DNA from 3 places in the Marinobacter sp. CH_CUG1437-1 genome. Region 1 is predicted to be linked to each of the others. Evidence: predicted binding sites of a transcription regulator. Region 1 holds the regulator's gene; each other region holds the start of a gene.
What was found. Region 1 encodes sigma-54, which starts transcription at its own class of promoters, with help from an activator protein. Its sites were predicted from a motif close to ANTGGCATNNANNTTGCTNT; they were not measured.
Positions count from the first base shown of each region.

Region 2: the regulator sigma-54 is predicted to act here: its motif matches at 1,342-1,361, upstream of WA411_RS06990 (PEP-CTERM sorting domain-containing protein).
Region 3: the regulator sigma-54 is predicted to act here: its motif matches at 891-910, upstream of WA411_RS01270 (ammonium transporter).

Region 1 is NZ_JAYMEW010000003.1:540,108-542,376, forward strand. Features, by position in the region: gene hpf (ribosome hibernation promoting factor) at 1-272, opposite strand, end outside; gene WA411_RS11290 (RNA polymerase factor sigma-54) at 373-1,893, opposite strand; gene lptB (LPS export ABC transporter ATP-binding protein) at 2,051-2,269, opposite strand, start outside.
Region 2 is NZ_JAYMEW010000002.1:345,951-348,219, forward strand. Features, by position in the region: gene WA411_RS06985 (tetratricopeptide repeat protein) at 1-1,197, shown strand, start outside; cyclic di-GMP riboswitch class I at 1,389-1,471, shown strand; gene WA411_RS06990 (PEP-CTERM sorting domain-containing protein) at 1,513-2,247, shown strand.
Region 3 is NZ_JAYMEW010000001.1:257,451-259,719, forward strand. Features, by position in the region: gene WA411_RS01265 (flagellar motor protein MotB) at 1-766, shown strand, start outside; gene WA411_RS01270 (ammonium transporter) at 990-2,198, shown strand; gene WA411_RS01275 (lipocalin-like domain-containing protein) at 2,210-2,269, opposite strand, start outside.

The DNA.
Region 1 (2,269 bases):
TTTTCCTTGTGCTTGAGGATCTGGCGGTCCAGTTTATCGATCAGGGCATCGATGGCTGCGTACATGTCCTCGTTTTCTGCCTTTGCGTGAATCTCACCACCAACTACGTGCAACGTGGCTTCCGCAATCTGGCGCACCTTTTCCACTTCCAGGGTCACCTGGCAGTTACTGATGTGGTCGAAGTGACGCTCGAGCTTTTCGAACTTCTCTGAAACGTAATCTTTCAGTGCGGGAGTCAGTTCTACGTGATGGCCTGAAATATTGAGTTGCATAGGCGTCTCCTGTTGTCATCGTGCCGGCTCCCGGGAGCCGGTCTGGGTGCTGGCGCATTGTGCGCCGGCGAATACGGTGTTGCGTCCCGCACCGGGGTATTCAGACCAGCCGCTTGCGCTCGTTGGACGGCGGAATGTGCATGGCCTCCCGGTACTTGGCAACGGTGCGTCGCGCAACCTTGATTCCCTGTTCCCCTAGCATGGCTGCAATTTTACTGTCGCTCAACGGCTTTTTGGGCGTTTCCGCAGCAATGAGCTTCTTGATCATCGCCCGGATGGCCGTGGAGGAGCATTCGCCGCCCTCGTCAGTGCTGACGTGGCTGGAGAAGAAATATTTCAACTCGAAAATGCCCCTTGGGGTATGCATGTATTTCTGGGTGGTTACCCGTGAAATCGTCGATTCATGCATTTCTACCGCCTGGGCGATGTCTGAAAGAATCAGCGGCTTCATAGCTTCCTCGCCGTGATCCAGGAATCCCTGCTGGTGTTCGACAATACGGGTCGCCACTTTCAACAGGGTTTCATTGCGGCTCTGCAGGCTCTTGATAAACCACTTGGCCTCCTGCAACTGATCACGCAGGTAGGTGTTGTCGGCACTGCTGTCCGCACGCCTTATAAGTGAAGCATAGCTGGCATTCACCCGAATGCGCGGGGCAATTTCCGGATTCAGCTCAACACGCCAGCGGCCATTATGCTTGCGAACGATAACGTCCGGAATGACATAGTCGGGTTCGGCGCGATCAATCACGTCGCCCGGCCGCGGGTTGAGCCCTGTGATCAGAGCCAGAACCTCTCGCAACTGGTCTTCTTTCAGACGGCTGCGCCGCAGCAACTGGGCGTAGTCACGGTTGCCCAACAGATTGATGTAGTGGGTAATCACCAGTCGCGCCTGGGCCAGCCAGGGCGTCTCCGGCGGTAACTGGTTGAGCTGGATCAGCAGGCATTCCTGAAGATCCCGGGCAAACACCCCTGGCGGATCAAAATGCTGGAGACGGTGCAAGACAGCTTCCACTTCATCCAGTTCAAGAGGGTCTTCCTCGTTTTCATCCAGCAGTCCGGCGTGGATTTCTTCCAGAGGACTGGTGAGATAGCCGCGCTCATCCACAGCGTCCATCAGGGCATGGGCAATGGCCTGGTCCCGTTCACTCAGCGGGGTCAGATTGAGCTGCCATTCCAGGTGATCCTGAAGTGTCTCGGTGGGCGAGTTGCGGGTCTCGAAATCGTGATCGTTCTCGTCGTCGTTGCGGGCGGCCGGCGCGGGCGCGGACTGGTAGATGTCGTCCCAGGCGGTGTCTACCGGCAGGTCGTCCGGAATGTTGTCCGGAATGTCGTTTTCGGAGGACCAATCCGGGCCATTCTCTGATTCGTCCCAGTCGCTCGAAGGTTCCGGCGCTGACTCGGCCGCGGATTCTTTCTCGCTGGTCTCGCGCTCGTCGTTCTCGGCGGTTGCGTCAGCCTGATCATCGTCCTCGGATGTCTCCAGCATGGGGTTGGATTCCAGTGCCTGCTGGATTTCCTGTTGGAGGTCGAGGGTGGAGAGCTGGAGAAGCCGGATCGCCTGTTGCAGCTGGGGCGTCATGGTCAGGCTCTGACCCAGCTTTAACTGTAAGGAGGCTTTCATAACCATGGTTCAGGATCCGTCACTCATCAGCGCTTTGTGTCATAAGTCGTGAAAAATTCTATATATGCCGGTTACTTGCCGTCGTTTTATTTTACCCTAGCAAGTTCTTTGCCGAGTTTACTTGCTACAGGTCATCAAAACAATGAGCCTTTCGGTGTCACAGCCTGAATTCATCGCCCAGGTAGACTTCCTTGACTTGCTGGTTGGCCAAAATCGCATCGGCATTGCCGGAGGCGATGATGTGGCCTCCGGAGACAATGTAGGCGTTCTCGCAGATGTCCAGGGTCTCTCGCACGTTGTGATCGGTAATCAGAACGCCAATACCCTTGTCACGCAGATGCCGGATGATGTGCTTGATGTCGCTTACGGATATCGG
Region 2 (2,269 bases), on a different contig from region 1:
TTAAACGGATATGGCGAGGAGCCTTCCGCCGTTCTGCTGGCAAGTATGGCAGACGCCCAGCTTGGCAATACTGAAGCTGCCAAGAAGCGCCTGCAAACCCTGGTTCAGGAAAGCCCCGAACTACAAGCTCCAAAAGTTGCGCTTGCCATGCTCTATCAGCAAACGGGCGAGCCCGAACAGGCCGTTGAGATGTTTATCGATGCGGCCAGGATAACCCCCGATGCGATTCAACCACTTCAGCAAGCTGGGCGGATTTTTGCTCAGAACCACACTGTGAACGAGGTTGAGCAATGGTTGAATAAAGTCGGTCAGGACCATCCCGAGCTCAGAATGAACACATCAACCCTGGCAGCTCTCATCAAGATTCGCCAAGGTGAACTCGCGGAGGCGCGAGGCGTGCTAGATGAGTGGCAAGCTACGGGATCTGAAGCAGTAAGACGCGCCACCGGGCAATTATTGGGTGCCGAGGCGCAGAAAGCTGCAAATTCAGGTGACTACGCAGCAGCTCGCGCCAAAGCCGGGGAGGCCATTGCACTTCAACCCGAAAACCTGAGTTATGCGCTCCTCCCAGTGGGCATATATCAGAAGGAAGGTAAACTGGATGAAGCACTTAAAGCACTCGATGCAGTCGAAGACACATTCGGTAGTGATACGGCGGTTGTACTCTCTCGGGCGGCGTTACTGAGGCAGAAAGAGGGTGATGGAGCGGCCTATCAGTACCTCCTGGCACAATGGAGAAGTACACAGGATATTGGACTGATGCCCTCCCTACTCGGGCTGGCCAAAACTGCAGAGCCGGAGGCGCAGGGTGAACTCACGGACAGCTGGCTCAGCGTTGCGCCGAACAGCAGTGCCGCGCACATGGCAAGAGCCGATTGGCTGATGGCCAATCAACAGGAGATTGTTGCGGCCAATCATTATGAACAGGTTATTACCCGCCAACCCAACAACATTGCGGCCCTGAACAACCTGGCTTGGCTATTGCGCGAAGATAACCCTGAGCGAGCAATGGAGCTGGCCGGTCGCGCTCGGGATCTAGCTCCCGACAATGCCGCTGTACTGGATACGTATGGCTGGATCCTGCATCTCTCCGGTAAGCATGCGGAAGCGAAAGAAGTCATTGAAAGAGCGCTTGCGCTCGCTCCGGATAACAGTGAAATTCGCGCTCACCTGGAGACTGTAAACCAGGCGATGTAAAGAAGATCGACAAAACCCTCAGATCGCGGCAAACAAAAGGCCGGAGAATACCGTTTCTCCGGCCTTTCTTGTATAGATGTCGGCCTTTTTTACACCCTTCAATTTGCGGATCCAATTTTTCCCCTGTTTTCAACACCATAGATTAATGGCACGTTTCTCGCTTAAGAAAACAGTGAGGATCGGGGTAGTACCCGGTCGGAAGCCAAACCATTCGTGAGGATGGGACGGAAAGCCAAGGATCTCTAGAACAATAAGAGACAGCCTGGTTGCAAAGCACACTACAGGGACTTAGAGCTAAACAACCGGAGAATACCCATGAAACTCAAAATAATTGCTGCTGCAGTTGCTTTGTCCGCCTGGACGGTTTCCGCGCAAGCTACCTATGTCGAAACAAATGAGGCAAATGGAGAGGATTCTCTCCAGACGATTCTGGACAATCTGACCGTTGGCGGCAACTCCTCCATCGACGTAAACACAGATCAGGCAGTACCCGACGAAGTCTGGAATTCAACGGACTCTGGTCTCACACCTACTCGTTTCATTGCGGAGATCGCAGGAAACGCCGGCGTGAATACGTTCGGCATCTACGATGTTAACAACACCAGTAACTTCGTTACGCTCTTTACTGGCGGAAACACCGCAGGCGATTTGACTGCGTTTGAAATTCAGGCCGACGGTAGCGTTTTCGTAAACCTCTTCACAGATACTGGCGTCGATTTCTCCTCAAATAACTTCGGTTTCTTCCTGGGCACCCCAGGCGGTGCTTTTTATTCTGAAGCCGCCAAAAATGGTGGTGAAGACCAGATGGTGGCGTATCAAGGCGGGAATGGTGATTTCCTTAACATTCCGGTGGCTGGTACGAAAGAATGGACCAGCGGTGGCTGGATCGTAGCCTTTGAAGATACCCTTTACAGCCAGAGCGACAAAGATTTCAACGACCTCGTTGTGTTGGTTGAATCTGCCACGCCTGTACCGGAGCCGGGCACCCTCGCCCTTCTCGGCCTTGGCCTTGCCGGCCTTGGTGCAGCCCGTCGTCGTCAGAAAGCCTGATTTTCGGCGGAGTCGTAGAGAA
Region 3 (2,269 bases), on a different contig from region 1:
CTCCAAAGCCTTCGGCGTTCAGCGGGACGTGCCGGCCCTGGAAATACCCAAGGGTACCAGCCCCATTTTCGACAAGTTTTCTCCCGCACCGCCCGAGCCCACCGTGGTCAACGAGGTCAAACAGACCACCACAGAGGAAGCCCCCGAGCTGCAGACCCTGAAAAGCCCCACCGACATGGCAGTGGAGGCTGCCATGGAAGAGCAACTGCAGGAAACCATGGACGAAATCCTCAGGGTGCTGGAGCCGGCGATCGCCGATGGGCGCATCAATGTGAGCGAGGATCAGCGGCGGATCGTAATCCGGGTGGAGGAAAAAGGCTCGTTTCCCTCGGGTTCGGCTCAGTTGACCTGGGAGTTTGAGGGCCTGTTGCTGGACATGGCCGAGGTTATTGAGGGCATCCCCGGCGACCTGACCATTGAGGGCCACACTGACAACGTGCCTATCCGTACCGACCGCTTCTACAGCAACTGGGATCTGTCGGCTGCCCGGGCCGCGGCGGTAGCCAACGTGCTGGTCGCCCGGGACCAGGTTGAACCCACCCGGCTTTCCGTCACCGGACTGGCGGATACCGAACCCAGAGTTCCGAACAGCTCAGCAGAAAACCGGGCCAAGAACCGGCGCGTGGAAATCATCATTGATCTCTCCAGCCCGATGCAGGAACAGGAGGTTCGCCTCCGGGAACTGATCCAGTCCGAATCGGACGATGACCAGTCCGCCCTCGGGATCGAATCCGACAGCTCGACATCAAACGAAATCAGCTGGTAAACGCACTCTATTTTGGTGCGAGAGACACCAAAACGCACAATTCTAGTGCACTTTGGCTCTAAAACACGTCTCTCACATCTTTCCAGAACCACCCAACTGCCCTTCCGCTCTTGAAATGCATTATTTTGGAACAGCTCTTGCTTTAGCTGCACCTCATCAATGCACAACTTAACGTAAAGCGGCCCGCTAGAGGCCGGACACACAACATCAGGAGCGAAAACCCGTGGACATCACGAGTGCAGTACACACCCTGACTGAAAGCGCCAACACGCTGTTCATCCTCATCGGCGCCATTATGGTGCTGGCCATGCATGCCGGCTTTGCTTTTCTGGAAGTAGGCACCGTTCGCCACAAGAACCAGGTCAACGCCCTGGTGAAGATCATGACCGACTTTGGCATCTCTGCCGTGGCGTATTTTTTCATCGGCTACTACATTGCCTACGGCAGCCATTTCATGAGCGGTGCCGCCGAGCTCACCGCCGCCAACGGCTATGATCTGGTGAAGTTTTTCTTCCTGATGACCTTCGCCGCAGCCATTCCCGCGATTGTCTCCGGTGGTATCGCTGAACGGGCAAAGTTCTATCCGATGCTGATTGCCTCTGGCCTGATTGTCGCCTTTATCTACCCCTTCTTTGAGGGGCTGATCTGGAACGGCAACTATGGCTTCCAGGGCTGGCTGGAGAACCAGTTTGGTGCATCCTTCCACGACTTTGCCGGCTCCGTTGTAGTGCACGCTGTGGGCGGCTGGATCGCTCTGGCGGCCGTACTGGTTCTGGGCGCACGAAATGGGCGCTACCGCAATGGCAAGGTGGTGGCTTTTGCTCCCTCCAACATTCCGTTCCTCGCCCTGGGCGCCTGGATCCTGACCGTCGGCTGGTTCGGCTTCAACGTCATGTCGGCTCAGACCCTGGACGGCATCAGCGGCCTGGTGGCCGTGAACAGCCTGATGGCCATGGTCGGCGGTATCCTCGTCTCCATGCTGCTGGGCCGCAAGGACCCGGGCTTTATCCACAACGGTCCGCTAGCAGGACTGGTAGCCGTCTGTGCCGGCTCTGATCTGATGCACCCGGTGGGTGCCCTGGTAACCGGCGGTGTCGCCGGCGCCATCTTCGTGTATCTGTTCGAATGGGCCCAGGCCAAGATCGAACGCCTGGACGATGTCCTGGGTGTCTGGCCCCTGCACGGTGTCTGTGGTGTCTGGGGCGCGATTGCCTGCGGCATCTTTGGTCAGGAAGCGCTTGGTGGTCTCGGCGGCGTCAGCCTGATGTCCCAGATCATCGGCTCGGTGGCCGGCGTGGTTGTGGCCTTTGTGGGCGGTCTGATTGTCTATGGGGTTATCAACGCCATTTCCGGACTGCGTCTGACTGAAGAGGAAGAGTTCAACGGGGCGGACCTGAGCATCCACCGGATCGGTGCAACCGCGGTCGAATAAGCACTGAGTGTTCAGTCGCCGTAGCCGGTCAATTCCATGTAGCCCTCGCCAGAGTGGCTGCCGGCGACGGT